DNA from 3 places in the Geodermatophilus sp. SYSU D00525 genome. Region 2 is predicted to be linked to each of the others. Evidence: riboswitches for the same ligand, from Rfam matches in the RefSeq annotation. Region 2 holds a riboswitch; each other region holds the start of a gene.
The links. A riboswitch is a leader RNA that binds a small molecule or an ion and turns the genes downstream of it on or off. The one in region 2 is predicted to bind cyclic di-AMP.
Positions count from the first base shown of each region.

Region 1: linked by a shared signal. The riboswitch ahead of ACI796_RS03420 (transglycosylase family protein) and the one ahead of ACI796_RS21055 (NlpC/P60 family protein) in region 2 are both predicted to bind cyclic di-AMP.
Region 3: linked by a shared signal. The riboswitch ahead of ACI796_RS01885 (aggregation-promoting factor C-terminal-like domain-containing protein) and the one ahead of ACI796_RS21055 (NlpC/P60 family protein) in region 2 are both predicted to bind cyclic di-AMP.

Region 1 is NZ_JBJGZK010000002.1:299,975-310,293, reverse strand. It holds gene uvrB (excinuclease ABC subunit UvrB) at 1-1,270, opposite strand, end outside; gene glgX (glycogen debranching protein GlgX) at 1,740-3,845, shown strand; gene treY (malto-oligosyltrehalose synthase) at 3,842-6,202, shown strand; cyclic di-AMP (ydaO/yuaA leader) riboswitch at 6,451-6,585, shown strand; gene ACI796_RS03420 (transglycosylase family protein) at 6,589-7,200, shown strand; gene treZ (malto-oligosyltrehalose trehalohydrolase) at 7,311-9,062, shown strand; gene ACI796_RS03410 (dihydrofolate reductase family protein) at 9,062-9,784, shown strand; gene ACI796_RS03405 (ATP-dependent DNA ligase) at 9,887-10,319, shown strand, end outside.
Region 2 is NZ_JBJGZK010000035.1:22,424-32,742, reverse strand. It holds gene ACI796_RS21070 (DEDD exonuclease domain-containing protein) at 1-1,668, opposite strand, end outside; gene ACI796_RS21065 (NlpC/P60 family protein) at 1,834-3,564, shown strand; gene ACI796_RS21060 (hypothetical protein) at 3,675-3,962, shown strand; cyclic di-AMP (ydaO/yuaA leader) riboswitch at 4,120-4,300, shown strand; gene ACI796_RS21055 (NlpC/P60 family protein) at 4,317-5,540, shown strand; gene ACI796_RS21050 (M48 family metallopeptidase) at 5,651-6,976, shown strand; gene ACI796_RS21045 (glycosyltransferase family 4 protein) at 6,973-8,115, shown strand; gene ACI796_RS21040 (AMP-dependent synthetase/ligase) at 8,159-9,958, opposite strand; gene ACI796_RS21035 (SRPBCC family protein) at 10,115-10,319, shown strand, end outside.
Region 3 is NZ_JBJGZK010000001.1:392,943-403,261, reverse strand. It holds gene fmdA (formamidase) at 1-1,245, shown strand, start outside; gene ACI796_RS01915 (hypothetical protein) at 1,303-1,497, opposite strand; gene ACI796_RS01910 (hypothetical protein) at 1,631-1,882, shown strand; gene ACI796_RS01905 (AmiS/UreI family transporter) at 1,958-2,713, shown strand; gene ACI796_RS01900 (FMN reductase) at 2,704-3,327, opposite strand; gene ACI796_RS01895 (LLM class flavin-dependent oxidoreductase) at 3,327-4,484, opposite strand; gene ACI796_RS01890 (DivIVA domain-containing protein) at 4,754-5,653, shown strand; cyclic di-AMP (ydaO/yuaA leader) riboswitch at 5,805-5,965, shown strand; gene ACI796_RS01885 (aggregation-promoting factor C-terminal-like domain-containing protein) at 6,208-7,167, shown strand; gene ACI796_RS01880 (class I SAM-dependent methyltransferase) at 7,175-7,834, shown strand; gene ACI796_RS01875 (SDR family NAD(P)-dependent oxidoreductase) at 7,858-8,697, shown strand; gene ACI796_RS01870 (DUF72 domain-containing protein) at 8,714-9,442, shown strand; gene ACI796_RS01865 (hypothetical protein) at 9,508-9,936, shown strand; gene ACI796_RS01860 (M18 family aminopeptidase) at 9,924-10,319, opposite strand, start outside.

The DNA of each region.
Region 1 (10,319 bases), on a different contig from region 2:
TGGGGCGGATGACCTGCTCGACGAACTCGCCGCCGGTGCGGCCGAGCTCGTAGGGGCCCGGGGTGGCCGACAGGTACACCGTCTGGCCGATCCGGTCGGTGAACTCCTCCCACTTGAGCGGGCGGTTGTCCATCGCCGAGGGCAGCCGGAAGCCGTGCTCGACCAGCGTGCGCTTGCGGCTCATGTCGCCCTCGTACATGCCGCCGATCTGCGGCACGGTCACGTGCGACTCGTCGATCACGAGCAGGAAGTCGTCGGGGAAGTAGTCGATGAGACAGGCACCCGCGCTGCCCGGTGCCCGGCCGTCGATGTGCCGGCTGTAGTTCTCGATGCCGGAGCAGAAGCCGACCTGGCGGATCATCTCGATGTCGTAGGTGGTCCGCATGCGCAGCCGCTGCGCCTCCAGCAGCTTGCCCTGCTTCTCCAGCTCGGCCAGCCGCTCCTCGAGCTCGGCCTCGATGGTGCGGATCGCCCGCTCCATCCGCTCCGGGCCGGCGACGTAGTGGCTGGCCGGGAAGACGAACAGCTCCTGGACCTCGCGCACGACCTCGCCGGTGAGCGGGTGCAGGTAGTACAGCCGCTCCACCTCGTCGCCGAACATCTCGATCCGGACGGCGAGCTCCTCGTACACCGGGAAGACCTCGATCGTGTCGCCGCGCACGCGGAAGGTGCCGCGACTGAACGCGAGGTCGTTGCGGGTGTACTGCTCGGTGACGAGCGTGCGCAGCAGGTCGTCGCGGTCGCGCTCCTCCCCCACCTGGATGCGCAGCGCCCGGTCGACGTACTCCTCCGGCGTGCCCAGGCCGTAGATGCAGGAGACGGTGGAGACCACGACGACGTCCCGCCGGGTGAGCAGGCTGTTGGTCGCCGAGTGCCGCAGCCGCTCGACCTCCTCGTTGACCGAGGAGTCCTTCTCGATGTAGGTGTCGGTCTGCGGGACGTAGGCCTCGGGCTGGTAGTAGTCGTAGTACGACACGAAGTACTCGACGGCGTTGTCCGGCAGCAGCTCGCGGAACTCGTTGGCCAGCTGCGCGGCCAGCGTCTTGTTCGGCGCCATCACGAGGGTGGGCCGCTGGACCTGCTCGATCAGCCAGGCCGTGGTGGCCGACTTCCCGGTGCCGGTGGCGCCGAGGAGCACGGTGTCCGTCTCGCCGGAGTTCACCCGCTCCGCGAGGGCCTGGATCGCCGCCGGCTGGTCGCCCGAGGGCTGGAACTCGCTGACGACGCGGAAACGCCCCTGGGTGGGCCGGATGTCAGAGGTCGCGCGCACGGGGACGACGGTACGACCGCCCGGTGACAGGACGCCGCGAGTGACGGGTGGTGATCACGGGACCGACGGGGCGTGTCGCTTGCGGACGCGTCGCCCTCGTGCTCGTGCTCGGCCCCGGGACCCGCTAGCGTGCCCTCCTGCAGGCGCGGTGCCGCGCCGGGGACCAGTGCCACCCGGGATGCCCGGACGAGGTCGGACCCCGGCGCCCCGCGCCTCGGTACCTGGTGTGCCCGGCCCCGCGCCGGGGTGCACCGGACCCGCACACGACGCCCTCCGCGGCCCCGGCCGCGGAGGGCGTCGTCGTCCCGGCTCCCCTCCCGTGATCTCCGCCGCGTCAGGTGTGGACCCGCCCGCTCGGGGCTAAGGAGCCCGCGGGCACCCGTGTGCCCCGACCCCCCTCCGACGGCCGCGGCGGGGGGCCACCGCGCCCTGCACCACCCGGGGCGCCCGCGCAGGAGGAAACACGTCGATGACCCAGGTGTGGCCTGGAACCGCCTACCCGCTGGGTGCCACGTACGACGGCACCGGGACCAACTTCGCCCTGTTCAGCGAGGTCGCCGAGAAGGTCGAGCTCTGCCTGTTCGACGAGCAGGGCAACGAGGAGCGGATCCGGCTCCCGGAGATGGACGGCTACGTGTGGCACGCGTTCCTGCCCGGCATCCAGCCCGGGCAGCGCTACGGCTACCGCGTCCACGGCCCGTACGACCCGGCGAACGGGCAGCGCTGCAACCCCAACAAGCTGCTGCTGGACCCCTACGCCAAGGCCATCGACGGCGCCATCGACTGGGACGAGGCCTGCTTCGGCTACCGGTTCGGCAGCGGCGAGCGCAACGACGCCGACTCGGCGCCGCACATGCCGAAGTCCGTCGTCATCAACCCGTACTTCGACTGGGGCGTGGACCGCCCGCCGCGGACCCCCTACAACAAGACGGTCATCTACGAGGCCCACGTCAAGGGCCTGACGATGACCCACCCGCGCATCCCCGAGGAGCTGCGCGGCACCTACGCCGGCATCGCCCACCCGGCGGTCGTCGAGCACCTGCAGTCCCTCGGCGTGACCGCCATCGAGCTCATGCCGGTGCACCAGTTCGTGCAGGACGACACGCTGCTGCAGAAGGGCCTGCGCAACTACTGGGGCTACAACACGATCGGCTTCTTCGCGCCGCACAACGAGTACGCGCAGCAGACCGACGGCCAGCAGGTGCAGGAGTTCAAGGGCATGGTCCGGACCCTGCACGAGGCGGGCATCGAGGTGATCCTCGACGTCGTCTACAACCACACGGCCGAGGGCAACCACAACGGCCCGACGCTGTCGTTCAAGGGCATCGACAACCGGGCCTACTACCGGCTGGTCGAGGGCGACGAGCAGTACTACATGGACACCACGGGCACCGGGAACTCGCTCAACGTCCGGCACCCGCAGTCGCTGCAGCTGATCATGGACTCGCTGCGGTACTGGGTCACCGAGATGCACGTCGACGGGTTCCGGTTCGACCTGGCCTCCACGCTGGCCCGGCAGTTCCACGAGGTGGACCGGCTGTCGGCGTTCTTCGACCTGGTGCACCAGGACCCGATCGTCAGCCAGGTGAAGCTCATCGCCGAGCCCTGGGACGTCGGCGACGGCGGCTACCAGGTGGGTAACTTCCCGGCGCTGTGGACCGAGTGGAACGGCAAGTACCGCGACACCGTCCGCGACTTCTGGCGCGGCGAGGACGCCACCATCGGCGAGTTCGCCAGCCGCATCTCCGGCTCGGCCGACCTCTACAAGCACTCCGGCCGCCGGCCGGTGGCGAGCATCAACTTCGTCACCGCGCACGACGGGTTCACCCTCAACGACCTCGTGTCCTACAACGAGAAGCACAACGAGGCCAACGGCGAGGACAACAACGACGGCGAGAGCCACAACCGCAGCTGGAACTGCGGCGTCGAGGGCGAGACCGACGACCCCGAGGTGCTGGAGCTGCGCGCGCGGCAGCGGCGCAACTTCCTCGTGTCGCTGATGCTCAGCCAGGGCGTGCCGATGCTGCTGCACGGCGACGAGCTCGGCCGCACGCAGCGGGGCAACAACAACGGCTACTGCCAGGACTCCGAGCTGACCTGGATCGACTGGGACGACGTCGACGAGGGGCTGCTGGAGTTCACCAAGCTGGTCACCCGGCTGCGCACCGAGCACCCGACGTTCCGCCGCCGCCGGTTCTTCCACGGCCGGCCGGTGCGCCGCGAGGAGGGCGACCCGGTGCAGGACGTCGCCTGGTTCACCCCGGCCGGCGAGCTGATGAGCGACGAGGACTGGGACGCCGGCTTCGCCAAGTCGCTGGCGATGTACCTCAACGGCCACGGCATCCGGGAGACCGACGAGCGCGGCGAGGACGTCGTCGACGACTGCTTCTACCTGGCGTTCAACGCCCACCACGAGCCGATCGACTTCACCGTGCCGCCGTCGGAGTACGCCGAGGGCTGGACGGTCGTCGTCGACACCGCGGAGATGGGCCAGGTGGAGCCGGTGCAGGTCAAGGCCGGCGACGTCGTCACCGTGGCCGCCCGCGCCACCGTCGTGCTGCAGGCCGCCCCGTGAGCGAGGCCCCGGACGGCAGTCAGTCCGTTGACGCTGCCGAGCGGCGGCGGGCCACGCCGGCGGCGACCTACCGGCTGCAGGTGACCGCCGACTTCACCCTCGACGACGCCGCGGCCGTCGCCGGCTACCTCGCGGACCTCGGCGTCACCCACGCCTACTCCTCCCCGCTGCTCCGCTCGGCCGCGGGCAGCACGCACGGGTACGACACCGTCGACCACGCGCACGTCGACGAGTCGCGGGGCGGGCAGGAGGGCTTCGACCGGTTCGTCGCCGCGCTGCACGAGCACGGGCTCGGCCTGGTGCTCGACCTCGTGCCCAACCACATGGGCGTCGCCGACCCGGCCGAGGCACCGTGGTGGTGGGACGTGCTGCAGCACGGGCGCGACAGCGCGCACGCGTCGGCCTTCGACGTCGACTGGGACTTCGGCGGGGGGCGCGTCCGCATCCCGGTGCTCGGCTCGGCCGACGACGTCGAGAAGCTCGAGGTGGTGGACGGGGAGCTCCGCTACTACGACAACCGCTTCCCCATCGCGCCCGGCACGGGCGAGGGCACGCCGCAGGAGGTGCACGACCGGCAGCACTACGAGCTGGTCGACTGGCGGCGCGCCGACGCCGACCTCAACTACCGGCGGTTCTTCGCCATCAACACCCTCGCCGGGCTGCGCGTGGAGGACCCGGAGGTCTTCCGCGCCACGCACGAGCTGGTGCTGCGCATGGTCTCCGACGGCGCCGTCGACGGGCTGCGGATCGACCACCCCGACGGCCTGGCCGACCCGAAGGGCTACCTGGACCGGCTGACCGACGCGTCGGGCGGCCGGTGGACGGTGGTCGAGAAGATCCTCGAGCCCGGCGAGGACCTGCCGGAGAGCTGGCGGGTGGCCGGCACCACCGGCTACGACGCGCTGGCCGAGGTCGACGACGTCCTGGTCGACCCGGCGGGCGAGGCGGCGCTGACCGCGCTGGACACCGAGCTGTCCGGCCGGGCGGTCGACTACGGGCAGCTGGTGCACGACTGCAAGCGCGAGGTCACCGACGGGATCCTCGGCTCCGAGGTCGCCCGGCTGGTCCGGGTGATCGGCGAGCTGCCGGGCGTCGACGTCGACACGGAGGAGGAGGCGCTGGCCGAGCTGCTGGCCTCCTTCTCGGTCTACCGCACCTACCTGCCCGACGGCCGCGAGCACCTCGACGCCGCGGTGGGCGACGTCCGCGACCGCCGGCCCGACCTGGTCGCCGCGGTGGACGCGCTGCACCCGGTGCTGGCGCAGGCCGGCACCGAGGCGGCCACCCGGTTCGAGCAGACCAGCGGCCCGGTGATGGCCAAAGGCGTCGAGGACAGCGCCTACTACCGCTGGGCGCGGTTCGTGGTGCTCAACGAGGTCGGCGGCGATCCGGCGCGCTTCGGCAGCACCCCGGAGGAGTTCCACGAGGCACAGGCGCGGCGGCTGGAGCGCAAGCCGGAGTCGATGACGACGCTCACCACGCACGACACCAAGCGCAGCGAGGACACCCGGGCCCGCCTGGCCGTCCTCGCCGAGGTGCCGACCGAGTGGGCGGACCTGGTCCGCGGCTGGCTGTCCCGCCACCCGCTGCCCGACCGGCCGCTGGCCCACCTCGTGTGGCAGAACCTGGTCGGCGCCTGGCCGCTGTCCCGCGAGCGGGCGCACGCCTACGCCGAGAAGGCCGCCCGCGAGGCCGGGCAGTCGACGACGTGGACCGACGTCGACGAGGCGTTCGAGGCGCAGCTGCACGCGATGGTCGACGCCGCCTTCGACGACGCGGCCACGAACCGCGAGATCGAGGCGTTCGTCGCACGGATCGCCCCGGCCGGCCGGTCCAACGGGCTGGCGCAGAAGCTGCTGCAGCTGACGATGCCCGGCGTCCCGGACGTCTACCAGGGCACCGAGCTCTGGGACCACTCGCTCGTCGACCCCGACAACCGCCGCCCGGTCGACTACGACGAGCGGCGCGCGCTGCTGGCCCGGCTCGACGGCGGGGAGGTGCCCGAGGTCGACGAGACCGGCGCGGCCAAGCTGCTCGTCGTCTCGCGAGCGCTGCGGCTGCGGCGGGACGCCCCCGGGCTGTTCACCGGCTACACCCCGGTGGCCGCCACCGGGTCCGCCGCGCAGCACGTCGTCGCCTTCGACCGTGGGTCCGGAGAGCAGGGCGGCGCGGTGACCGTGGCGACCCGGCTGCCGGTCGCGCTGGCCGCCACCGGCTGGGGCGACACCGCGCTGACGCTGCCGACCGGCGCCTGGCGCGACGTGCTCACCGGCACGCGCGTCGTCTCCGACGCCGGCGGCGCGCCCGTCGGCGAACTGCTGGCCCGGCTGCCGGTGGCCCTGCTCGTCCGGGAATGAGACGGAGGTCACGGCGGCGCCGGCCGGCGCCGCCGTGACCTGCGCCTCCCCCGGCCGCCGGGCGCGGGCCACCGCGGGGGACGCCGGGCGACACGCCGTGACGGGTGGGGCGGGTGTGCCGTCTCGTGATGCGGCCGTTACGTTTGCTCCCGCACGCAGGCCAATGACTGCCGCGTGCCGGAGTCGGTCCGCCGAACCCCGTCCGCCGGGCTCCGTTCCTCCTGCACAGCCAGGACGGGGGTGGGGGACCCACTTCGGCGCCTGCACCGCGGTCACGGGGGGACCGGACGCAGCGCCTCGGGGTGAAGCCGCACGTCGTGCGGCCGGGGCACCGATCGCTCCGAACCCGACAGCTCACCTCGCAGGCGGCGGATCGGAGATCCCCCATGCGCACGTCCACGTCCCTGCTCCGCCGTGCCCTCGTGACGACCGGCGTGGCCGCGGCCGCGATCGGCGTCGCCGCCGGCCCGGCCTCGGCCGCCGCCCCCAACGACTGGGACGCCGTCGCCCAGTGCGAGTCCAGCGGCAACTGGAGCATCAACACCGGCAACGGCTACTACGGCGGGCTGCAGTTCAGCCAGTCCACCTGGGCCGCCTACGGCGGCACCGAGTACGCCGCCCGCGCCGACCAGGCCACCAAGGCGCAGCAGATCGCCGTCGCCGAGCGCACGCTCGACGCCCAGGGCCCGGGTGCCTGGCCCACCTGCGGGAAGAGCCTCGACCCGTCGGCCCCGGAGGCCGGCACGGCGGCCGCCGCGCCCGCCCCCGAGCCCGCCGCCGCGCCTGCGGCGGCCGAGCCGGACACGGCCTCCCGGGCCGGCGAGTCCGCCGCCGGCGCCTCCGGCGGCTCGTACACCGTCCGGTCCGGCGACACGCTGGGCAAGATCGCCCGAGACCAGGGCGTCGACGGCGGCTGGAAGGCGCTCTACGCCGCCAACAGCGGCACGGTCAGCGACCCGAACCGGATCTACGTCGGCCAGGAGCTGAAGCTGGCGTGACCCGGGGCGGCAGCCGGGGGACCCGCTCCCCCGGCTGCCGCTCGCGGTTGACCGGGCCCGCAGCGGGCAAGAGGGACCGGTCAGCCGCGCTACCGCTGGGAGGCCCCCGCATGTCCGCACCCGTCGAGTTCGCCGTCTGGGCGCCCGTGCCCGAGCGCGTGCGCCTGCAGGTCGACGGCACGGTGCACGACATGCGCCGCGACGACGACGGCTGGTGGCGGGCCGAGGTCGAGGCCGGCCCGGAGTCCGACTACGGCTACCTGCTCGGCGACGACGACACCCCCCGCCCAGACCCGCGCTCGCGCCGGCAGCCCGACGGCGTGCACGGGCCGTCCCGCCGGTTCGACCCGTCGGCGTACGCGTGGGGCGACACCGCCTGGACCGGGCGCCCGCTGGCCGGCGGCGTCGTCTACGAGCTGCACGTCGGCACGTTCACGCCCGAGGGCACCCTCGACTCGGCCATCGACCGGCTGGGCCACCTCGTCGACCTCGGCGTCGACTTCGTCGAGCTGCTGCCGGTCAACGGCTTCGACGGCACGCACAACTGGGGCTACGACGGCGTGCTCTGGTACACGGTGCAGGAGAGCTACGGCGGGCCCGCGGCCTACCAGCGGTTCGTCGACGCCTGCCACCAGCGCGGGATCGGCGTGATCCAGGACGTCGTCTACAACCACCTCGGCCCGTCGGGGAACTACCTGCCGCTGTTCATGCCGGTCTTCTCCGAGGGCGGCGCGAACACCTGGGGCGAGTCGGTCAACCTGTCCGGGCCGGACTCCGACGAGGTCCGCCGCTACGTCCTCGACAACGCCCTGATGTGGCTGCGCGACATGCACGTCGACGGGCTGCGGCTGGACGCCGTCCACGCGCTGGTCGACGAGCGCGCCACCCACGTGCTCGAGGAGATGGCCCAGGAGGTCGACCGGCTCTCGGTCGCCGTCGGCCGGCCGCTCACGCTGATCGCCGAGAGCGACCTCAACGACCCCCGCATGGTCACCCCGCGGGTGGCCGGGGGCACCGGCATCGCCGCCCAGTGGAGCGACGACTTCCACCACGCCCTGCAGGCCGTCCTGACCGGCGAGGGCCAGGGCTACTACGGCGACTTCGCCGAGGCCGGCCTCGCCGGGCTGGCCAAGACCCTCACCGGCGCCTACTTCCACGACGGCACGTGGTCGAGCTTCCGCCGCCGCTCCCACGGCCGGCCGGTGGACACCGCCCGGCTGCCGGGCTGGAGGTTCCTGGGCTACCTGCAGGACCACGACCAGATCGGCAACCGCGCGATCGGCGACCGCGTCTCGGCGACGCTGTCCCCCGGCCTGCTCGCCGTCGGCGCGACCCTGGTGCTGACCAGCCCGTTCACGCCGATGCTGTTCATGGGCGAGGAGTGGGGCGCCTCGACGCCGTGGCAGTTCTTCACCAGCCACACCGACCCCGACATCGGCCGGGCGACGGCGGAGGGCCGCAAGAGCGAGTTCGCCGAGCACGGCTGGGACGCCGACGAGGTGCCCGACCCGCAGGACCCGGAGACGTTCCGGCGCTCGAAGCTCGACTGGGCCGAGCTGGACCGGGAGCCGCACGCGCGGCTGCTCGAGGTGCACCGGACGCTGCTGGCGCTGCGCCGGCAGCACCCCGACCTCGTCGACGCCGACCTGTCGGCGGTCGAGGTCGGCTGGGACGACGAGGACCGCGTCCTGGTCGTGCACCGCGGCGGGCTGCGGGTGGTGGCCAACCTGTCCGGGCGGCCGCAGCCGGTGCAGCTGGACCGGCCGGCGACCGGGGTGCTGTTCGCGACCGCCGACGAGCCGTCCCTGGACGGCGCGACGGTGACCGTCCCGGCCGAGAGCGCGGCCGTCCTCACCACCTGATGCGCCGGCTGCTCCCCTCCCCCGGCGGGGCGGACCTCACCGACGACGACCTGGCGGCGGCCTACGCGCTGCCGCCCGGTCGCTCGTTCCGCGTGGACTTCGTCGCCTCGCTCGACGGCGCGGTCACCGTGGACGGCGTCAGCGCCGGGCTCGGCTCGCCCGGCGACCGGCGGGTGTTCTCGACGCTGCGCGCGCTGGCCGACGTCGTCCTGGTCGGGCACGGGACGGCGGCCGGTGAGGGCTACGGCCCGGTGACGACGGCCTCGGCGGTCGGGCGGCGGCGGGCCGCGCTCGGCCGGCCGCCGGAGCTGCCGGTCGCGGTGGTGTCGCGCCGGGCCTCGCTCGCGCCCGGCGCCCGGCTGGCGCAGCCGCCCACGCTGCTGGTCACCTGCGCCGCCGCGGACCCCGGCCGCCGGGCCGCGCTCGCCGACGCCGGGGTGGACGTGCTGGTCTGCGGGGACGCCGACGTCGACCTGCCGCTCGCGCTGGACCGGCTCGCCGACCGCGGCCTCGAGCAGGTGCTGTGCGAGGGCGGGCCGTCGCTGCTGTCGGCGGCGCTGGACGCCGGCGTGGTCGACGAGCTCGACCTCACCGTCTCCCCCGCGCTGGTCGGCGGCCAGGCGCGGCTGCTGGACCGTACGCTGCGCGACGTCGTCCGCCCGCGGCTGACGCAGGTGCTCGAGGAGGACGGCGTCCTGTTCACCCGCTACGCGGTGCGCTGAGTCCACGGCGCGGGTCCCGGGGTGGCAGTCATGGCCGTTCCTGCCACCCGTCCGGTCGACGGCGGTCTGCCGGTGCGGGGGTCCGCTGGTTGACTGACCTGCATGGACCTGCCCGTGCTGCCGCCGGTCAAGCCGATGCTGGCCAAGGCCACGACGAAGCTCCCGACCGGGGACGGGCTGTTCTACGAGCCCAAGTGGGACGGCTTCCGCTGCATCGTCTTCCGCGACGGCGACGAGGTGGAGCTCGGCAGCCGCAACGAGCGCCCGCTGACCCGCTACTTCCCCGAGGTCGTGGCCGCGGTCAAGGAGGCCCTGCCCGAGCGCTGCGTCGTCGACGGGGAGATCGTCGTGCCGCAGGGCGACCGGCTGCACTTCGAGTCGCTGCTGCAGCGCATCCACCCCGCGAAGTCGCGGGTGGACCTGCTCGCCGAGCAGACGCCGGGCCACTTCGTCGCCTTCGACCTGCTCGCGCTCGGTGACGAGTCGCTGATGGAGACGCCGTTCGCCGAGCGCCGGCAGCGGCTGCGCGAGGTGC
Region 2 (10,319 bases):
GGGCTTCTCCATCCACCGCATCACCAGCTCGGTCTCGTCGACCGTGGCGGCCAGCCCGCCGTCGTCGGGGGTGGTCTCGGCGGTGGCGCGCAGGACGGCGAGGGCGTCGCGGACCGACGTCCCGCGCGGGGCGCACCCGGCGGCGACCAGGCGGCCCCGCCGGACGACCGACAGCGCCCACCCGCCGGCGCCGTCGGGCCGGGCGATGACCAGCTCCGGGACGGCGGCCAGCGACTCCAGCCGCTGCCGTCGGCGCACCGCGCGCACGAGGACCGCGACCCGGTCGCGGAGCACCCCGGCGTCCTCGAACCGCTGGGCGGCCGAGAGGTGGTCGACCCGGTCCAGCAGCGGCGCGACCAGGGCGCTCGGGTCGCCGGCCACCGCGGCGCGCAGCACCGCGGCGATCGCGGCGTACTCCTCGACCGACTGGTGGCCCGCGCACGGGCCGCCGCAGCGGCCCATGCCGAACAGGGCGCAGGTGCTCGTGGGCACCCGCGGGGACAGCCGGGTGGTGCACTGCCGCAGCGGCAGCGCCTCGTGGATGGCGGCGGTGGCCATCTCCGCGGCCCGCCGGTCGGCGAACGGGCCGAGGAAGAGCCCCGCGTCGGGCCGCACCCGCCGCACGGTCGACAGCCGGGGGAAGGGCTCCTCGGTCAGCCGCAGCCACAGCGCGCGCTCGGGGAAGCGGGAGCGGCGGTTGTAGCGCGGCTTGTGCTCGGCGATCAGCCGCAGCTCCCGGACGGCGGCCTCGAGGTCGTGCGCGCACGGGATGGCCTCGACGCGCCGGGCCAGCGCGACCATCTCGGTCATCCGGCTGCGCTGCTCGCCGGAGGAGAAGTAGCTGCGGACGCGGGTGCGCAGGTCGTTCGACGTCCCGACGTAGAGCGGCTCCTCGCGCGGGCCGCGGAAGACGTAGACGCCCGGGCCGGGCGGGACGCCGTCGGCCAGGTGGCGCTTCTTCCGGCGTTCCGGGTCGACCTGGCGGGTGAGCCCGTGCAGCTCCTCGAGCGACGTCACCCCGAGCGGGCCGAGTCGTTCGAACAGGCCGTGGAGGACGTCGACGGTCGCGCGGGCGTCGTCGAGGGCCCGGTGGCAGGGCGAGGTGGAGGCGGAGAAGTACGGCGCCAGGGTGGCCAGCTTGCAGTTGGGCACCTCGTCGCGGGAGAGCAGCCGCCGGGCGAGGACCGCGGTGTCGACCGAGGCGGCCGCGGGCCACGGCGTCCCGGTCTGCTCGCAGGCCGCCCGCAGGAACCCGAGGTCGAAGGGGGCGTTGTGCGCCACGAGGACGGCGCCGCGGGCGAACTCCAGGAAGGCCGGCAGCACGGCGTCGATCCGCGGGGCGGTGGCGACCATCGCCGTGGTGATGCCGGTGAGCACGCTGATGTAGGGCGGCACCTCGCAGCCGGGGTCGACCAGCGTCTGGAACTCCCCGAGCACCTCGCCGCCGCGCACCTTGACCGCCCCGATCTCGGTGATCGCGCTGTCCTTCGGCGACCCGCCGGTGGTCTCCAGGTCGACGACGACGAAGGTGACGCCGGCCAGCGGCGTGCCGAGGTCCTCGATGCTCGCCTGGACGTAGGGGGTGCGGGGGAGCGGCCGCTCGCCGAGGGCGGGTGCCTGCTCGTGGCGCGGCACCGAGGAGCCCGTGCCGCTGGCGGGGAAGAGCACGGCGGGACGGTAGGCCGGAGGTCCGACAGTCCCGGGGACGCGCGCCCGGGGGAGCCCTCGCCCGACCGGGGGACCGGCGGTGCGTGTCCCGCTTGCGGCGGCGGCTCCGGGGAGATGACGATCCCCCGGCGGACCGGCGGGGTCCGGAACGGCAGAGGTGGTCCGATGCACGCGCGTTCCCTGGGGCGCACCCGGCGGGGCGTGGTGTCCGTGCTGGTCACGGCGGTGGCCGCCGTCCTGCTCGCGGCCCCGGCGGCCGCGGAGCCCAGCGACCAGCCCGGCGGGACCAGCGGGGTCCTCGACAGCGAGGCGCTGGACCGGCTGCAGCAGCGCGCCGCCGAGGTCCAGGCCGACCTGCAGCAGCGGCAGACCGAGGTGGCCGCCGCGCGGGAGCAGTTGGCCGACGCGCAGGCCGACGTCGACGCCGCGCGCGCCACGGTCGACGCCGCCGAGGGCGAGCTGGCGCAGTACCAGGCGGTGGTGGCGCGGTACGCGTCGGCGGTCTACCGGGACGGCGGCGCGCTGACCCCGCTCACCGTGCTGCTCACCGGCGGCGACCCGGCCGACGTCGTCGCGGCGCTGGGCTACCTGGAGGCCGTCGACGCGCACACCGCCGAGGTGGTCCGCACCGCCGAGCAGCAGCGGCAGGCCGCGGTCGCCCAGCAGACCTCCGCCGACGCCGTCCTCGCCGAGGCGCGGCAGCGGGCCGACCGGCTGGCCGCGGAGGTGGCCGACCTGGAGGCCTCCGCCGACGCGGTGACCGCGGAGCTCGACGTCGCGCTCGGCGACGTCGACCGGCAGCTGTCGGACCTGCAGCGCCAGCAGGTCGACGTCAACACCCAGACGGCGGCCAACTGGCGGGCCTACCTCGACCAGCTGCGCGAGGCCGGGGTGGCCGCACCCCCGGCGGCGGAGCTGCTCGACCCCGTGCGGGGCCTGCCCGCGGGGCTCACCCCGGTCGGGGCGGCCGCCGGCGGCGCCCAGCGGGGCGCCGCGCAGCTGCCGCGCCGGCCGGTGTCCGTGCTCGTGCTGCCCGCGGAGACGCTGGCCGCGGTCACCGCGGCCATGGACGCCCTCGGCAGGCCGTACGCGCCGGGGACGGCCGGCCCGGACTCCTGGGACTGCGGCTCGCTGGTCTCCACCGTCTACCGCGACGCCGGCATCGACCTGCCCGGTGACCAGGCCGGGCTGTTCGCGGTCACCACGCCCGTCGACCCGGCCGACGTCCTGCCCGGCGACCTGGTCTTCCTCGGCACCCCCGAGTCGGGCCTGGGCCACGTCGGCATCGCGCTGGACGCGCAGACCATGCTCGCCGCCGACGCGCGGGCCGGCGCCGTCGTCGTCCGCCGGCTGCCCGCCGACCAGGTCCTCCACGTCGGGCGGCCGAGCCTCGGCCCGCGGCCGGAGGTGCCCGCTCCCGGCCCGGCCGACGGCGCCCTGCGGGTCGAGTGCGGCAACACCGTCTACCCGCCGAGCTTCGACGGCGCCCGGTCCTGGGGCGGCTACCCCAACGGCCTCATCCCGCCGAGCGCGCTGTGCCCGATCGGCGTGGGCGGCCACTCGCTGCGCTGCGACGCCGCGGCGGCCTGGCGGGCGATGAGCGCGGCGTTCGCGACGGCGTTCGGGCAGCCGATCTGCATCACCGACTCCTACCGCACCTACGCCGGCCAGGTCCGCCTGTACGGGGAGAAGCCGGCGCTGGCCGCGGTCCCGGGCACCAGCAACCACGGCTGGGGGCTGGCGGTCGACCTGTGCGGCGGCATCGACGGCTTCGGCACGCCGCAGTACGCGTGGATGGTCGCCAACGCCGGCCGGTTCGGGTGGCTGCACCCGACCTGGGCCGATCCCGGCAACGGCCGCGAGGAGCCCTGGCACTGGGAGTACGCGGGCGGCTGAGCCGGGACTGTCGGTGGTCGTCCCTAGCGTGCCGGCCGACCGACAGGGAGACCCGTCCCGACCGCGGCCCGGCACCGGGCGGCGCGACCGGGGCACCGGAGGGACACGGCATGCTCATCGACTGCGACTCGTGCACCGCGCGCGGCGCCGGCTGCGCCGACTGCGTCGTCACCGCCCTGCTGGGCGCCCCGCCCGCGGAGCGGGACACCGGCCCCGTGCTGCTGCCGGTGCCCCCCGTCCCGGCGGCCCGCACCGCCGACGGCGCGGTGCCGCGGCCGGGCGTCGTCGTGGACCTCGACGACGTCGAGCGGCGGGCCGTGCGGGCGCTGGCCGAGGGCGGCCTGGTGCCGCCGCTGCGGCACCGGCCGTCACGGGACGGGCGCCGGCGCACGGGCTGACCTGCGCCGGGACCCCGATCGGGTACGCACCGGAGTGGCGCGGCTGCTGACCGTGTGTGTTCTCACAGTCCACGCACCTCTCGTTTGTCACAACTGCATCACGTCCGTACTGTGGCGCCGTCCGGCCGGGTGGTCGTCACTCGACGCAGGGTGACCTCGGCCGACACCGCCGAGTCACCGGACGCCCTCCCCGGAGGTGCGCGAGGTGAGCCGGGGACCCACCGCAGCACTGGGGTGAGTTCTCGTGCGCGCCGGTCCCGACCGGGGCGCAGAGATAGGGCACGTCTTCCCAGCCCGAACCCGTCAGCTAACTCGGTAGGCGGTTGCTGAGGAAGAAACGGAGAGCCGCCGACCGTGGCGACCCCCCGCCCCGTCCTGGGGCACGCACGCGAGAAGTCCACATCCGCCCCCCGCACCGCCGGCCCGCACCGCCCGTCGCGGGCCCGCCACCTCGGCCGGGTCACCCTGGTCGGCACCACCGCCGCGCTGACCCTCACCCTGCTGTCCGGCACCCTGCTGTCCGGCACCGCGGCCGCCGACCCCGAGCGGGCCGGCACCCCGGAGCAGGCCGCCCAGCTCGCCGCCGAGGCCGGCCACCGGCTCGAGGTCGTCACCGAGCGGGTCAACGAGGCCCGCGAGGTCCTCGCCCAGCAGCAGGCCGCCGCCGACGAGGCCGACCGGGCCGCCGCCGAGGCGCAGGAGCAGCTGCAGGACCTCGACGGCCAGATCCGCCAGGTGGCCCGCAGCGCCTACACCGCCGGCAACAGCGACGGCTTCGCCGGGCTCGACCTGCTGATGACCAGCGACTCCGCCGAGGACTTCGTCGCCTCGCTGGCCACCCTCGGTCAGATCGCCGACCACACCACCTCGGTCCTCGACCAGGTGGGCGAGGCGGCCGTCGCCGCCCGGCAGGCGCAGGCCGACGCCGAGGCCGCCGAGGCCGAGGCGCAGCGCACCCTCGACGACCTGAGCGCCCAGGAGGCGCAGCTCCAGGACGACATCGCCGACTACCAGGCGCAGTTCGCCGCGCTCACCGAGGCGCAGCGGCAGGCGGCGCTCGCCGCGCAGGAGGCCGGCCTGGTCGCCGGCGCGCAGGCCGGCTCCGACACCGCCGAGGACGGCGAGAGCGACTCCGGCGGCGACAGCGCTCCCGCCGCGACCGGCACGCAGGCCGCGACCGCCGCCCCGGCTCCGGCCCCGGCGCCGTCCGCGGGCAGTGGTGGCAGCGGTGCCGCGCAGACCGCGGTGCAGACCGCTCTGGCCCAGGTGGGCGACCCCTACGTGTGGGGTGCCGGCGGGCCGGACGCCTTCGACTGCTCGGGCCTGACCCAGTACGCCTACGCGGCGGCCGGGATCAGCCTCCCGCACTCCAGCAGCATGCAGTCGCGGATGGGCACCGCCGTCTCGCGGGCGGACCTGCAGCCGGGCGACCTGATCTTCTACTACAGCCCGGTCAGCCACGTCTCGATGTACATCGGCAACGGCCAGATGGTGCACGCCTCCACGTCGGGGCAGCCGGTGAAGGTCGTGTCGGTCGACTCGATGGGCGGCATCACCGCCATGCGCCGCATCGCCTAAGAGACGGCACCGCACGGGCCGGGGGCCGGTGACCCGTCCGGGTCGCCGGCCCCCGGGGTCCGCGGAGGGAGATCGCGGTGCAGCGCGGGCGCCCGCCTAGGATCGGCCGGGTGAGCAGGGCGGGCGGGACGAGCACCCGCCCCGGCCCCGAGGCCACCCCGCCCGACCGCGCCGGCCCCCGCCGGGTGGCACTGCTGGTCGCGCTCGCCCTCGGCGTGGCGCTCGTCGTGGTCATCGCCGTCCGCACGCCCTGGACGCTGCTGCCCACCCCACCCGGCGGCGCGTCCCCGGTCACCGACGACGCCGGCCTGCCCGCCGACGTCGTCCGGCGCGCCGAGGCCCTCGCCGCCGACATCCGTCCCGCGTCGCTGACCAACCTGGTGATCGGCCTGGCGGTCTCGGCGCTGCTCGGCCTCACCCGGCTCGGCAGCCGGCTGGTCACCGCGGTCGGCCGCGCGGGAGGCCGGCGCCGGCCGCTCACCGTGCTGCTGGGCACGGTCGCGATCGTCGTCCTCGGCCGGCTGGCGACGCTGCCGATCTCCGCCTACGGCGAGGTGGTGCGGCACCGCTACGGGCTGTCCACCCGCTCCTGGCCCCTGTGGCTGCGCGACGTCGGGGTCTCCACCGCCATCGACGCCGCGCTCACCGCCCTCGGCCTGCTGGTGCTCGTCGCGCTGGCCCGCCGCGCGCCCCGCACCTGGTGGGCGTGGGCCGCCGGTGGCGCGGCCGCGCTGGTCGTCGCCGGCTCCTTCCTCTACCCGGTGGTCATCGAGCCGGCGTTCAACAGCTTCACCCCCCTGCCGGCCGGCGAGCTGCGCACCGACCTGCTGCGGCTGGCCGAGGAGAGCGGCTCCCCGGTCGAGGACGTCCTGGTCGCCGACGCCTCCCGCCGGACGACGTCGCTCAACGCCTACGTGTCCGGGTTCGGCTCCACCCGCCGGGTGGTCCTCTACGACACCCTGCTGGCCGACGTGCCCCCGGACGAGATCGAGTCGATCGTCGCCCACGAGCTCGGGCACGTGGCCACCGACGACGTCCTCACCGGCACGCTCATCGGGGCGCTCGGCGCGGCCGCCGCCGTCGCCCTCCTCGGCTGGCTGCTGACCTGGGCGCCGCTGCTGCGCCGGGCCGGCGCGGACTCGGCGGGCGACCCGCGCGTGGTGCCGCTGGTGCTGTTCCTCGTCGCGGTCGGGTCCCTGGTGGCGACGCCGGTGCAGAACCTCGTCTCGCGGCACGTCGAGGCCCGGGCGGACCTGCACGCGCTCGACCTCACCCGGGACGCCGCCGCCTTCGTCGAGATGCAGCGCCGGCTGGCCGAGACCAACGTCTCCGACCCCAGCCCGCCGGCGCCGTGGCAGTGGTTCTTCGGCTCCCACCCGACGGCGGCGCAGCGGATCGCGATGGCCGAGGACTGGCTGCGGCTGGGCGACCGGTGAGCGACCACGGCCGCACGCTCGTCGTCACCAACGACTTCCCGCCGCGGCAGGGCGGCATCCAGACCTTCGTCGCGGCGCTGCTCGAGCGCCGCCCGCCGGACTCCCTCGTCGTGCTGGCCTCCCGCTCGCCGGGGTGGGAGGCGTACGACGCGCGGTTGCCCTACCGGGTGGTCCGGCAGCGGACGGCGGTGCTGCTGCCCACGCCGGCGACCGCCCGGGCCGCGACGGCGCTGGCCGCCGAGCACGGCTGCGACACCGCCTTCTTCGGCGCCGCCGCACCGCTGGGCCTGCTGGCGCCCGCCCTCCGCGACGCCGGGGTGCGGCACCTGGTCGGGGCCACCCACGGGCACGAGACCGGGTGGGTCGCGCTGCCCGGCGCCCGGCAGCTCATGCGCCGCATCGCCGGCGGGCTGGACGTCCTGACCTACATCAGCGAGTACACCCGCAGCCGCCTGGAGCCGGCCCTCGGCGGGCGCACCCGGCTGGCGCAGCTGTCGCCCGGGGTCGACGTCGACCGGTTCACCCCCGCGGTCGACGGCACCGCGGTGCGGCGGCGGCACGGGCTGGGGGAGGCGCCGGTCGTCGTCTGCGTGTCCCGGCTGGTGCCGCGCAAGGGGCAGGACGTGCTCGTGGCCGCCTGGCCGCGGGTCCTCGCGGAGCACCCCGGCGCGCGGCTGCTGCTGGTCGGTGGCGGCCCGGACGAGGCCCGGCTGCGCCGCGCGGTGGCCGACCGGCGGCTGGGCGACTCGGTGGTGCTGACCGGCCCGGTGCCCCCCGACCGGCTGCCCGAGCACTACGCGGCGGGGGACGTGTTCGCCATGCCCTGCCGCACCCGCCGCGGCGGCCTGGACGTCGAGGGGCTGGGCATGGTCTACCTGGAGGCCGCCGCGGTCGGGCTGCCCGTCGTCGCGGGCACCTCGGGCGGCGCGCCGGAGGCGGTGCGCGACGGCGAGACCGGCACCGTCGTCGCCGACCCCCGCTCCCCGGACGCGGTCGCCGCCGCGGTCAGCGCGCTGCTCGACGACCCCGCCCGCGCCCGCGCCATGGGCGCCGCCGGGCGGGCGTGGGTGGAGCGGCGCTGGTCGTGGACGACGATCGCCGCCGACCTCGCGGCGCTGCTGGAACCCGCACACGACTGAGCCCCGCCCCGCGGGGGCGGGACGGGGCTCGGTCGATCCGGGGTCAGCGGCTGTAGAGCGCCTCGACCTCCTGGTCGAACTCCTTCATGACCACCGCGCGCTTGAGCTTCAGGCTCGGCGTCAGCATCCCGTTGTCCTCGGTGAAGTCCGTGGTGAGGACGCGGTACTTCTTGATCGCCTCGGCCTGGGACACCGCCTTGTTGGCGTCGGCGACGGCGGCGTCGATCTCGGCCTTGACGTCGGGGTCGTCGACCAGCGCGGAGGGCGGGGTGCCGGCCGGCTTGCCCTTGCTCTCCAGCCAGGCGGGCAGGGCCTCGGCGTCGAGGGTGACCAGCGCCGCGATGAACGGCCGCTGGTCGCCGACGACGATGCACTGGCTGACCAGCCGGTGGGCGCGCAGCCGGTCCTCGAGCACCGCGGGGGCGACGTTCTTGCCGCCGGCGGTCACCAGGATCTCCTTCTTGCGGCCGGTGATCCGGGTGAAGCCGTCGGCGTCGATCTCGCCGATGTCCCCGGAGTGGAACCAGCCGTCGGGGTCGATCGCCTCGGCGGTGGCCTGCTCGTTCTTCCAGTAGCCGCGCATGACGACGCCGCCGCGGATGAGGATCTCGCCGTCGTCGGCGATGCGGAACGAGACGCCGGGCAGCGGGCGGCCGACGGTGCCGATCCGCAGCGCGCGGTCGTGGTTGACCGAGGCGGCGGCGGTGGTCTCGGTCAGGCCGTAGCCCTCGTAGACGGTCACGCCGGCGCCGCGGAAGAAGTGGCCGAGCCGCTCGCCGAGGGGGGCCCCGCCGGAGATGGCGCCGAGGCAGCGGCCGCCGAGCGCGGCGCGCAGCTTGCTGTAGACGAGCCGGTCGAACAGCGCGTGCTGGACGCGCAGGCCGAGGCCCGCGCCGCCGGTGTCCTGGGCGCGGGACCAGGCGATGGCCACCTGGGCGGCCCGGTCGAAGATCCGCCCCTTGACCGGGCTGTCCGCCTCGGCCTTGGCCTTGGCCTGGTTGAACACCTTCTCGAACACGCGCGGGACGGCCAGGACGAACGTCGGCTTGAACCCGCCGAGGTCCTCGACCAGGTTCTTCACGTCCGGCGTGTGGCCGATGACGGTGCGGGTCCGCACCGCGCCGACCTGCAGGACGCGGGCCAGCACGTGCGCCAGCGGGATGAACAGCAGCAGCGAGCCCTGCACGTTCATGAACCGGTCGAGCAGGCTCATCCCGTTGCCGATCTCGAACAGGAAGTTGCCGTGGGTGAGCTCGCAGCCCTTGGGCCGGCCGGTGGTGCCCGAGGTGTAGATGAGCGTGGCCAGGCTGTCGGCGTTCAGGGTCGCGCGGCGGGCCTCGAGCTCGCTGTCGGGGACGCTCTCGCCCGCGGCGGTGAGCGTGCCGACGGCGTCGTCCTCGATGACGTACAGCGGGCCGAGGTCGGGGGCCTGGTCGCGCACCGAGTCGACGGCGGTGGCGTGCTCGGCCTTCTCGACGATCGCGGCGACCGCGCCGGAGTCGGAGAGGATCCAGGCGACCTGGTCGGGGCTGGAGGTCTCGTACACCGGGACGGTGACCGCGCCGGCCGTCCAGATGGCGAAGTCGATGACCGTCCACTCGTAGCGGGTCTTGGCCTGCAGGGCGACCCGGTCGCCGGGCTGCACGCCGGCGGCGACCAGCCCCTTGGCGACGCCGGCGACCTGCTCGCCGAACTCCCGCCAGGTGACGTCGACCCACCGGCCGTCCCGCTGCCTGCGCAGGCCGACCTCGTCGCCGTGCTCGGCGACGTTCTCGGCCAGCATGTCGGTGAGCGCCTCCGAAGGGCCCACCTCGGTCGTCGCCGGGACGCTGTACTCGCGCACGCTCCGTCCTCTCCTCCCCGTGCGGCCGGGGCGCCGCTGCCCGCGGTCCCCGCACGGGACACGTCCCGCCGAATCTACCGGCTGGGCCTACCGGTGAGTAGCCGAGCCCGGGCCACCCACCCTGCGGCTTTCGGGTGAACGGCTAGCCTCAGGCCCATGGCGGAGCAGTCCACCCAGTCGATCGTCGTCTCCGCGCCGGCGGCCGACGTGATGGCCGTGATCGCCGACTTCGAGGCCTATCCGCAGTGGGTGAAGGCGGCCCGGACCGTCGAGGTGCAGGAGCGCGGGCCCGACGGCCGCGCCCGCCGGGTCCGGTTCGTCATCGACGCCACCGTCCTCACCGACGAGTACGTCCTCGACT
Region 3 (10,319 bases), on a different contig from region 2:
GTCGTCTTCACCGTCGACCAGGCCAAGTCCATGCGGGACCAGGCCGTCCCGGGCCACAACCGCTGGCACCCGGACGTACCCGTCGCCACGATGGTCCGGCCCGGGCAGGACATCCGGGTGGAGTGCCGGGAGTGGACCGACGGCCAGATCGGCAACAACGACTCGGCCAACGACGTCCGCGACGTCGACCTGACCCGGGCGCACATGCTCAGCGGCCCGATCGGCGTCGAGGGGGCCGAGCCCGGTGACCTGCTCGTGGTGGACATCCTCGACCTCGGCCCGGTGCAGGCGCCGCAGGAGTTCGGCGACGCCCCCGGCCAGGGCTGGGGCTACACGGGCATCTTCGCCAAGGCCAACGGCGGCGGCTTCCTGACCGACTACTTCCCGGACGCCTACAAGGCGATCTGGGACTTCCACGGCCAGGTGGCGACCTCCCGGCACATACCGGGCGTCCGCTACACCGGCCTGACCCACCCCGGGCTGTTCGGCACCGCCCCGTCGGCCGACCTGCTCGCCCGGTGGAACCGGCGGGAGAAGGCCCTGGCCGACACCGACCCCGACCGCGTGCCCGCGCTGGCGCTGCTCCCGATCGAGGACCAGACGCTGCCCGGGCAGGCCGACGGCGACGTGGCCGCGGCGATCGCCCGGGACGGCGCCCGCACCGTGCCGGCGCGGGAGAACGGCGGGAACCACGACATCAAGAACTTCTCCCGCGGGTCCCGCGTCTTCTACCCGGTGCACGTGCAGGACGCGAAGCTCTCCGGCGGCGACCTGCACTTCAGCCAGGGCGACGGCGAGATCACGTTCTGCGGCGCCATCGAGATGGGCGGGTTCATCGACTTCCACATCGACCTGATCAAGGGCGGCATGGAGACCTACGGGGTGACCACCAACCCGGTGTTCATCCCCGGCAACGTCGAGCCCCGCTACTCGGAGTTCCTGACCTTCATCGGGGTCTCGGTCGACCACGAGAACGACCGCAACCTCTACCTGGACGCCACGCAGGCCTACCGCAACGCCTGCCTCAACGCCGTCCGGTACCTGCAGAAGTTCGGCTACTCCGGCGAGCAGGCCTACCTGCTGCTCGGCTCGGCGCCGATCGAGGGCCGCGTCAGCGGGGTCGTCGACATCCCGAACGCCTGCTGCTCGCTGTACCTGCCGACGGCGATCTTCGACTTCGACGTCAAGCCGTCGGCGTCGGGGCCGGTCCGTGCCGACCGCGGGCAGTGCGCCGTCACGTCCTGACCGCCCGGCGGGTCCCGGCGCACGCCGGGACCCGTCCGCCCGGGCCGGGCGCCGCCCTCAGGCGGCGTCCGGCTCGGGGAACGGTTCGGGGAACGGTTCGGGGAAGGGCCGGCGGACGGAGGGCCGGGCGGTCACCACGACCGGCCCACCGCAGTTCCAGCAGGTCGGGTCGTCGTCACCGTCCTCCGCCACGTCCTGCCCGCCGACCTCGCACGGCGCGCACGTCCACACCACCTCGACCCGGAGTTGCACGGATCGCTCCTCACACGAGCACTGCACGGCTCCCGGTTGTTCGAGGCCGGGAGGGGGTTACCCGGCGCGCCGTCCGCCCAACCCGGGCCGGGCGTCACCGACCGTGCCGGGAGGACGCGGGAGGAGACCAGAGGTGACCGAGGAGGTCCCGCGGATCGAGCGCCACGAGGCGGCCGACCGCGCCGGCAAGGCCGCGCTGCGAGCGGCGCACGACCTCACCGAGGGACTGTCGTCCGAGGAGGACGACGTGCCCGAGCCGGTCGTCGTCCGCCGGGGTGGGCCGCACCGCTCCGTCGGCGGCCTCGCCGACCTGATCGACACGGCTCTCGAGGAGAACGAGGCCGTCCGGGAGAACGAACGGGAGCCCGGGGACCCCGGCTCCTGACCGCCGGCGCGACCGCGCCGGCACCAGTCACGGGGGACGTCCGCACCGTCGCGGGACCCGAGGAGATGACCGCACATGGGAGCCGTGGGACTGCTGTACGTGGGAGCCGTCCTGGTCGTCAACGGCCTGATGCTGCTGGGGCTGGTGGACGCCCGTGCCGCCGCTCCGCTCAACCTGTTCGTCGGGGCGCTGCAGGTGGTGACGCCGACCGTCCTGATCATCACGGCCGACGGGGACCCGGCCACGATCCTGGCCGCGTCGGGTCTCTACCTGTTCGGCTTCACGTACCTGTACGTGGGGATCAACCTGCTCGGCGGCCTCGACGGCACGGGGCTGGGCTGGTTCTCGGCGTTCGTGGCGGCGTGCGCGCTGGTGTACGCCGGGCTGAACTTCTTCTACGTCGTCCCGCGGGACCCGGGCTTCGGCGTCATCTGGCTGTACTGGGCGGTGCTCTGGGCGCTGTTCTTCGTCGTCCTCGGCCTGAAGCGGGAGGAGTTCACCCGCTACACGGGCGCGATCGCCGTCGTCGCCGGGCTGCTCACCGCCGCCCTGCCCGCGTTCCTGCTGCTCACGGGCTCGTGGGCCGACTACACCGGCACGTGGGCGGTCATCCTGGCCATCGCCCTGGCGGCCAGCCTCGTGCTGGCCTACCCGCGGCTGCGGGGCCGCCCGGCACCGGCCGTGCCCCCGGCCGCGCCGGTGCCGGCGGGGCCGCCGGCCGCGCCGGAGGGCGTGCCGGTCGCCCGGCAGGCCCCCGAGCACGGCGCGGCGCGGCACGCGGACGCCGGCGGACGCGCGCCTCCGCCGGCGCAGGACCGGCCCTACGCCTGACCCCGCAGCAGGTCCTCGAAGGAGGGGACGTCGGCGAAGGGGTCGGCCGGCCGGGCCGAGGACGGCCGGCCGGTGACGACGTCGGCCAGCTCGCCGGCCGCGCGGGTGATCCGCGCGGCCAGCTCCTGGCTGGTGCCGTCGCCGCCGGCCCAGTCCTCGCTCGCCGCGAAGACCGCCGTCGGCACGGGGGCGGCGCGCAGGTAGCTGAACAGCGGCCGCATCGCGTGCTCGAGCACCAGCGAGTGCCGGGCGGTGCCGGCGGTCGCCGCGAGCAGCACCGGCGTGCCGGTGAGCGCGTCCTTGTCGAGCACGTCGACGAAGGACTTGAACAGGCCGCTGTAGGAGGCGGTGAACACCGGCGTGACCGCGATGACCGCGTCCGCGCCGGTCACCGTCGCGACCGCCTCGCGCAGCGCCGCGTTGGGGAACCCGGTGACGAGCGCGTCGGCGACGTCGCGGGCGTGCTCGCGGAGCTCGACGACCTCGACGGTGGCGTCCTCGCCGCGCTCGCGCAGCGCGGCGACGGTCGCGGTGGCGAGCCGGTCGGCCAGCAGCCGGGTCGACGACGGCACGCCGAGCCCCGCGCTGACGACGGCCAGGGTGCGGGTGGTCATCAGAGGGACACCTCCTCGCGGGCCGCGTCGGTGACCTGGCCCGTGACGTCGTCACCGGCGGCGTAGACGGTCGAGTCCTGCGCCCCGCCGCGCGCCGCCACCCGGGCGGCGTGGGTGGGCGCGTCGGGCACGTGCGCCGGCTTGAGCGCGGCGAACTCGCGGCGCAGCACCGGCACGACCTCCTCGCCGAGCAGGTCCAGCTGCTCGAGCACGGTCTTCAGCGGCAGGCCGGCGTGGTCGACGAGGAACAGCTGCCGCTGGTAGTCGCCGGCGTAGTCGCGGAAGCCGAGCGTGCGCTCGATCACCTGCTGCGGGCTGCCCACGGTCAGCGGCGTCTCGCGGGAGAAGTCCTCGAGCGAGGGCCCGTGCCCGTAGACCGGTGCGTTGTCGAAGTAGGGCCGGAACTCGGCGACGGCGTCCTGGCTGTTCCTCCGCATGAACACCTGCCCGCCGAGACCGACGATCGCCTGGTCGGCGGCGCCGTGGCCGTGGTGCTCGAAGCGGGACCGGTAGAACTCCACCATCCGCTGGGTGTGCTCCTTCGGCCAGAAGATGTGGTTGTGGAAGAAGCCGTCGCCGTAGTAGGCGGCCTGCTCGGCGATCTGCGGCGAGCGGATCGAGCCGTGCCACACGAACGGCGGGACGCCGTCCAGCGGCCGCGGGGTGGAGGTGAAGCCCTGCAGCGGGGTGCGGAAGCGGCCCTGCCAGTCCACGACCTCCTCGTCCCACAGCCGGCGCAGCAGCGCGTAGTTCTCCACGGCCAGCGGGATGCCGTTGCGGATGTCCTGGCCGAACCACGGGTAGACCGGGCCGGTGTTGCCGCGGCCCATCATCAGGTCGACCCGGCCGTCGGCGAGGTGCTGCAGCATCGCGTAGTCCTCGGCGATCTTCACCGGGTCGTTGGTGGTGATCAGCGTGGTCGACGTCGACAGCTGCAGCCGGGAGGTCTGCGCCGCGACGTAGGCCAGCGTGGTGGTGGGGGAGGACGAGAAGAACGGCGGGTTGTGGTGCTCGCCGAGGGCGAAGACGTCGAGGCCCACCTCCTCGGCCTTCTTCGCGATGGTGACGACGGCCTTGATCCGCTCCGCCTCGCTCGGCGTCCGCCCCGTCGTCGGGTCGGTCGTGACGTCGCTGACCGTGAAGACCCCGAACTGCATCTCGTGCTCCAAGTGGTTGAGAGTGCAACTACTGTACCCGCCCCAACGACCGACCCCCGCCGGGCATTCCCGACGGGTCCGTGACCGTACTGAGACCTCTCGACCGCGCACGGTGAGCGGCCCGGCACGTCCGGGCGTGCCCACTCCGCGGGCGGGGCGCGTGTCCGTGTCGGCCCGGTCGGCGGCACCCGGCGGGTGCGACTCTGTGATCACCCCGCCGGCGGGCCGGTGGGGGACCGGATCGGACGGCGCACCGAGGGGGAACCGGGATGTCGCTGCGGGGACAGGGAGCTGCTCCGGACGGGGCCGGGAACGGCGTTCCGGAGCCGCCTCCGGGGCGCGGGCTCGACGGCCTGCTGGGCACCGGTCCGGTGTTCACCGGGGCGGTGCGCGGCTACGACCGCGTGCAGGTCGACGACTACGTCGCCTGGGCCGAGACCGAGCTCCTGGTCCTGCGCCGGGAGAACGAGCACCTGCTCAGCCGCTACGCCGCCGCGTCGGCCGAGCTGCAGAACGCCCGCCGCCGGCTGGCCCAGCTGGTCCGGGAGCGGCAGAGCCTGCCCGGCCCCGAGGACGCGGCGGAGATGATGCGCCGCGCCCGGGAGGAGGCCGCCGCGCTGACCGCCGCCGCCGAGGAGGAGGCCGGGCGTATCCGGGCCGAGGCGCTCACCGAGGCGCAGGCCCGGCTGTCCGGGGTGGCCGAGATGCGCGAGGCGGTGCTCGCCGCCCGCGAGCAGACCCGCAGCGAGGCCGCGGCGGTCCTCGAGGCCGCGCGCCGCGAGGCGGCCCGGCTGGAGCGGGCCGCCGCCGCCGAGCGCGAGCGCCGGGACCGCGAGGCCGCCGAGGCGCGGGCCCGGGCCGACGCCGAGGCCCTCGAGCGCCGGCGCGCCGTCGAGGCCGAGCTCGCACCCCTGCGCGACGAGCGCGACCGGGCGCGGGAGTGGCTGCGCCTGCTGACCGGTCAGCTCGACGAGGCGCTCGCCGTCGTCACCGGCGTGGTGCCCGACGACGTCCCCGCCCTCGGCGACAAGCGCGGGCTGCCCCGGCTCGGGGAGGACCCGGCTGCCGAGCCGCGCGCGGGGGCGCGTCCGGCGCCCCCGGGGACGGACGTGTCCGACGTGACACCGCTGCTCGGACCCGGCCGGCCCGAGGTCGCGGCGGCCTCCTGACCAGCGGCGACGCGGGGGCCGGTTCCGGACCGAGGGAGTCCGCACCACCCGTCACGGCCGTCACTCCGGCCCCGTCGGTTGTCACGAACCGGTAACGACCGTACGGTGGCTGGCGTCCGGCTGGTCGTCAGGTCCCCCTTCCGGGGAGCCCGGCCGGACGCCGCCGAGTCGTGTCCGCACCTGCGGGCGCGAGCCGGGGACCCACCGCAGTACTGGGGTGAATCGCGCCCGCCGAGCTCCGGCCCGGCGCGCGTAGGGCTCCTTCCCGCCCGAACCCGTCAGCTAACTCGGTAGGCGGCTCACGGAAGAAACGGAGAGTCTCCGCATGCCCCGCCTCCGGGCCGAAGCGGCCCGCAGGTGCAGCCGTCCGCGCGCACACCGCGCCCCCGCGTCCGCCTGACGCCGGCTGCTCCTGTCCTGCCGCTCCCAGCGACGACGTCGCCGGGGACCCCGTAGTCCGCGACACCCACAGACCCGCGCCGTACCCGCATGCCCGAGGTCCGCCTCCGGGCCCGCTGCCGCGCGCCACTCTCCCTCGGAGCCCACACCCCCTCATGTCCCGCCACGTCCCGAACACGCCTGCCGACGCCCCCGCGACCGTCGAGCTCGCCACCGCTGACACCCCCACCACCCCCGACACCGACGCCCACACCGCCACCCCCGAGCTGCCCGCCGCCGGGGGCGGTGCCGAGGCCGCCGAGGCCCCCGCGCGCCGGCGCCTCTTCCGCCGCGGCAGCCCCCCGCTGGGCCCGCGCCGCCCGGCCCTGCTGCTCGGCGCCGCCGCCGCCGGCGCGCTGATCGTCGGCGTCGTCTCCACCAGCGGCCCCGCCGCCTCCGCCGGCACCGACAACGCCGGCACCGCGGTCAGCGTCGCCGAGGAGCTGGGCGTCCCCCAGCAGCCGGCCGCCGGGCAGACCCCGGACGCCACCGACCTGACGTCGCTGGCCGACGTCGCCGCCTCGCGCGCCGAGCGCAGCGCGCAGGAGGCCGGTGCCGCCCACGCGCAGCTCGCCGCCGAGCAGGCCGAGCGCGACCGCCAGGCCGCCGAGGCCGAGGCCGCCCGCGTCGCCGCCGAGCAGGAGGCCGCCCGCGTCGCCGCCGAGCAGGAGGCCGCCCGCCAGGCCGCCGAGGCGCAGGCCGCCGCCGAGGCCGCCGCCGCGCAGCAGGCCGCCGAGGAGCAGGCCGCGGAGGAGGCCGCCGCGCAGGAGGCCGCGCCCGCCGCGCCGTCCGGCTCCTTCAAGGACTACGCGCTGAGCAAGGTCGGCAGCTCCGAGCAGTTCTCCTGCCTGGAGAAGCTGTGGGGCAAGGAGAGCGGCTGGAACCCCAACGCCCAGAACCCCACCAGCACCGCCTACGGCATCCCGCAGTTCCTGAACTCCACCTGGGCCAGCACCGGGATCGCCAAGACCTCCGACGGCTACCGCCAGATCGACGCCGGCCTGATCTACATCGAGCAGCGCTACGGCAGCGCGTGCGACGCCTGGGCGCACTCGCAGGCCACCGGCTGGTACTGATCCGAAGGTGATCCATCGAGGGCCGGCCACCCGGGTGGTGCCCGCGGGCTTCGTCCGCGCGCACACCCAGGTGCGCCGGCCCTCGCTCGTCCCCGAGGTGCGGCTGCACGTCGCCGACGACGTCGTCGCCCTCTGGGAGGCGATGGAGACCGCGGCCGGCGGGGCGGGGGACGAGCCGCCGTTCTGGGCGGCCGCCTGGCCCGGCGGGCAGGCACTGGCCCGCCACCTGCTCGACGAGCCCGCCACCGTCGCCGGCCGCACGGTGCTCGACCTCGGGTCCGGCAGCGGCCTGGTGGCCGTCGCCGCCGTCCTCGCCGGTGCCCGGTGGGTGCTGGCCAGCGACGTCGACCCGTTCTCCCGGACCGCGGTCGGCGTCAACGCCGGCCTCAACGGCGTCGCGGGCATCAGCGTCACCGGCGACGTCCTGGACCGCGAGCCGCCCGCCGTCGACGTCGTCGTCGCAGGTGACGTCTGCTACGACCGGGAGATGACCGGGCGGGTGCTGCCCTTCCTCGACCGGGCGCGGGCCCGCGGCTGCCAGGTGCTCGTCGGCGACCCCGGCCGCCCGTACCTCCCGCACGAGCGGCTGGAGGCCGCCGCGGTGTACCAGGTCCCCGAGACGGAGGGGCCCGGGCTGCGCCGGACGACGGTGTGGCGGCTGCCCTGAGCGCCGCCGGATACGGTCGCCGGGTGCACCCCTACGCCTTCACCGGTACCGCCGTCGTCACCGGGGCGGCCAGCGGGATCGGCGCCGCGCTCGCCCCGCGGCTGGCCGCCCGCGGCAGCGACCTCGTGCTGGTCGACCGCGACGCCGGGCGGCTCGAGGGCGTCGCGGCGTCGGTGCGCGCGGCCTCCCCGGGCCGGTCGGTGGACACCGTCGTCGCCGACCTCGCCGACGCCGGGCAGCTGCGCGAGGCCGCCGGCCGGGTCGTCACCGGGCACCCGGGGACGACGCTGCTGGTCAACAACGCCGGCGTCGCGCTGGGCGGGCGGTTCGACCAGGTGACCCTCGAGGAGTTCGAGTGGGTGATGGACGTCAACTTCCGCGCCGCCGTCCGGCTCACCCACGCGCTGCTGCCCACCCTGAAGGCGCACCCCGGGTCGCACCTGGTCAACGTCTCCAGCCTGTTCGGGCTCATGGCGCCGGCCGGGCAGGCGGCGTACGCGTCGAGCAAGTTCGCCGTCCGCGGGTTCACCGAGGCGTTGCGGCACGAGCTGGCCGAGGACGGCGTCGGCGTGACCAGCGTGCACCCCGGCGGCATCGCCACCCGCATCGCCGAGTCCGCCCGCGTGGCCAGCGGGGCGGACCCCGCGGAGGCCGAGCGGGGCAAGCGGGAGTTCGCGAAGCTGCTGCGCTATCCGGCCGACCGCGCCGCGCAGCGGATCGTCGAGGCGGTGGAGCGGCGCCGGCCGCGGCTGCTCATCGGCGCCAGCGCCGTCGTCCCCGACGTCCTGGTGCGCCTGGCGCCGGGCTCGTACGGGAGGGTGCTCGCCGCCGCGACCCGGCTGGCCGGCCTGCGCCGGGCCTGACCGGGCGGGAGCGCCGGTGGCCGTCCACGTCGGCACGTCGGGCTGGAGCTACGACCACTGGGAGGGCGTCCTGTACCCACCGGGGACGCCCCCCCGGGAGCGGCTGGCCCACTACGTCCACCGGTTCGGCACCGTGGAGCTCAACGCGAGCTTCTACCGCTGGCCGCGCACCGCGACCTTCGCCTCGTGGCGGCAGCGGCTGCCCGAGGGTTTCCGGCTGTCGGTCAAGGCCCCGCGCGGGCTGACCCACGCCAAGCGGCTGTACGCCCCTGAGGCCTGGGTCGAGCGGATGACCGCGGCCTGGCACGAGCTCGGCCCCCGGCGGGCGGTGCTGCTCGTCCAGCTGCACCCGGCCGCCGCCCGCGACGACGCCCGGCTCGACCACTTCCTCGGCCTGCTGCCGGACTGGATGCGGGTGGCCGTGGAGTTCCGGCACCCCAGCTGGCACGACGACGGCGTGTTCGCCCTGCTCGAGCGGCACGGTGCCGCGTACTGCGTGATGAGCGGCGCCGGCCTGCCGTGCGTGCTGCGGGCGACGGCGCCGTTCGTCTACGTCCGGCTGCACGGCCCCGACCCCCACCACCTCTACGCCGGCTCCTACCCCGACGCCGACCTGCGCTGGTGGGCCGACCGGATCGGCGAGTGGGCCGGGCAGGGGCGTGAGGTGTACGCGTACTTCAACAACGACGGGTACGGCCACGCCGTCCGGAACGCGGAGACGCTGCGCGCGCTGACCGGCGGCTGAGGTCCGCACCCGCGAGACTGGGGCCGGTTCCCGCCGACCGGGCGGGCGGGCCGGGGGAGGTGCGCGTGAGCGAGTCCGAGGACAGGCCCCGCGACGGCGGGCTGGTCGCGCGGTCGGTCGAGGAGTTCGTGGCGCAGCTGCGCGGCTTCACCGACCGGGCCACCCGGCTGGCCGCCGGCGCCGTGCCGTCGGGGCTGGCGCTGCCGCGGCTGCCCTCCCCGCCCGGCGCGATGTCGGCGGCGCAGGTGCGGTCGATCGCGTCGTCGGTGCGGGCGCAGCGGCAGCTGATCGAGGGGCTGATGGGCCAGCTGCAGGCCTTCGACGAGCAGCTGGCGGTCTTCGAGCGGATCCTCGAGCCGCTCGTCGAGTGGAGCGGCACCTGGGCGCGGCTGGAGGAGTCCTTCGCCGACGTCCTCCGCCGCTCCCCGCCGGACCGGCCCGACCGCCCGGCCGACCGCCCGGCCGACCGGGAGCCGCCCGCTCAGCCGGTGTAGCAGGCGGTGAGCGCGGCGACCACCAGCGGGACGTCGAGCGCCGAGGCCAGCTCCCGGCAGGAGTGCATGGCCAGCACCGGCGCGCCGACGTCGACGGTCGCCACGCCCAGCCGGGTGGCGGTCAGCGGGCCGATCGTCGAGCCGCAGGGCAGGTCGGCGCGGGAGACGAAGTGCTGCAGCGGCACCCCGGCCTCGGCGCACCGCTCGGCGAACCAGCCGCCGCCGGCCGCATCGGTGGCGTAGGCCTGGTTGGCGTTGACCTTCAGCACCGGGCCGCCGCCGAGCTGCGGGGCGTGGGCGGGCTCGTGCCGGTCGTAGCGGGTCGGGTGGAGGGCGTGCGCCGTGTCCGCCGAGACCAGCCGGGACCGGGCGAGGGTCCGGGG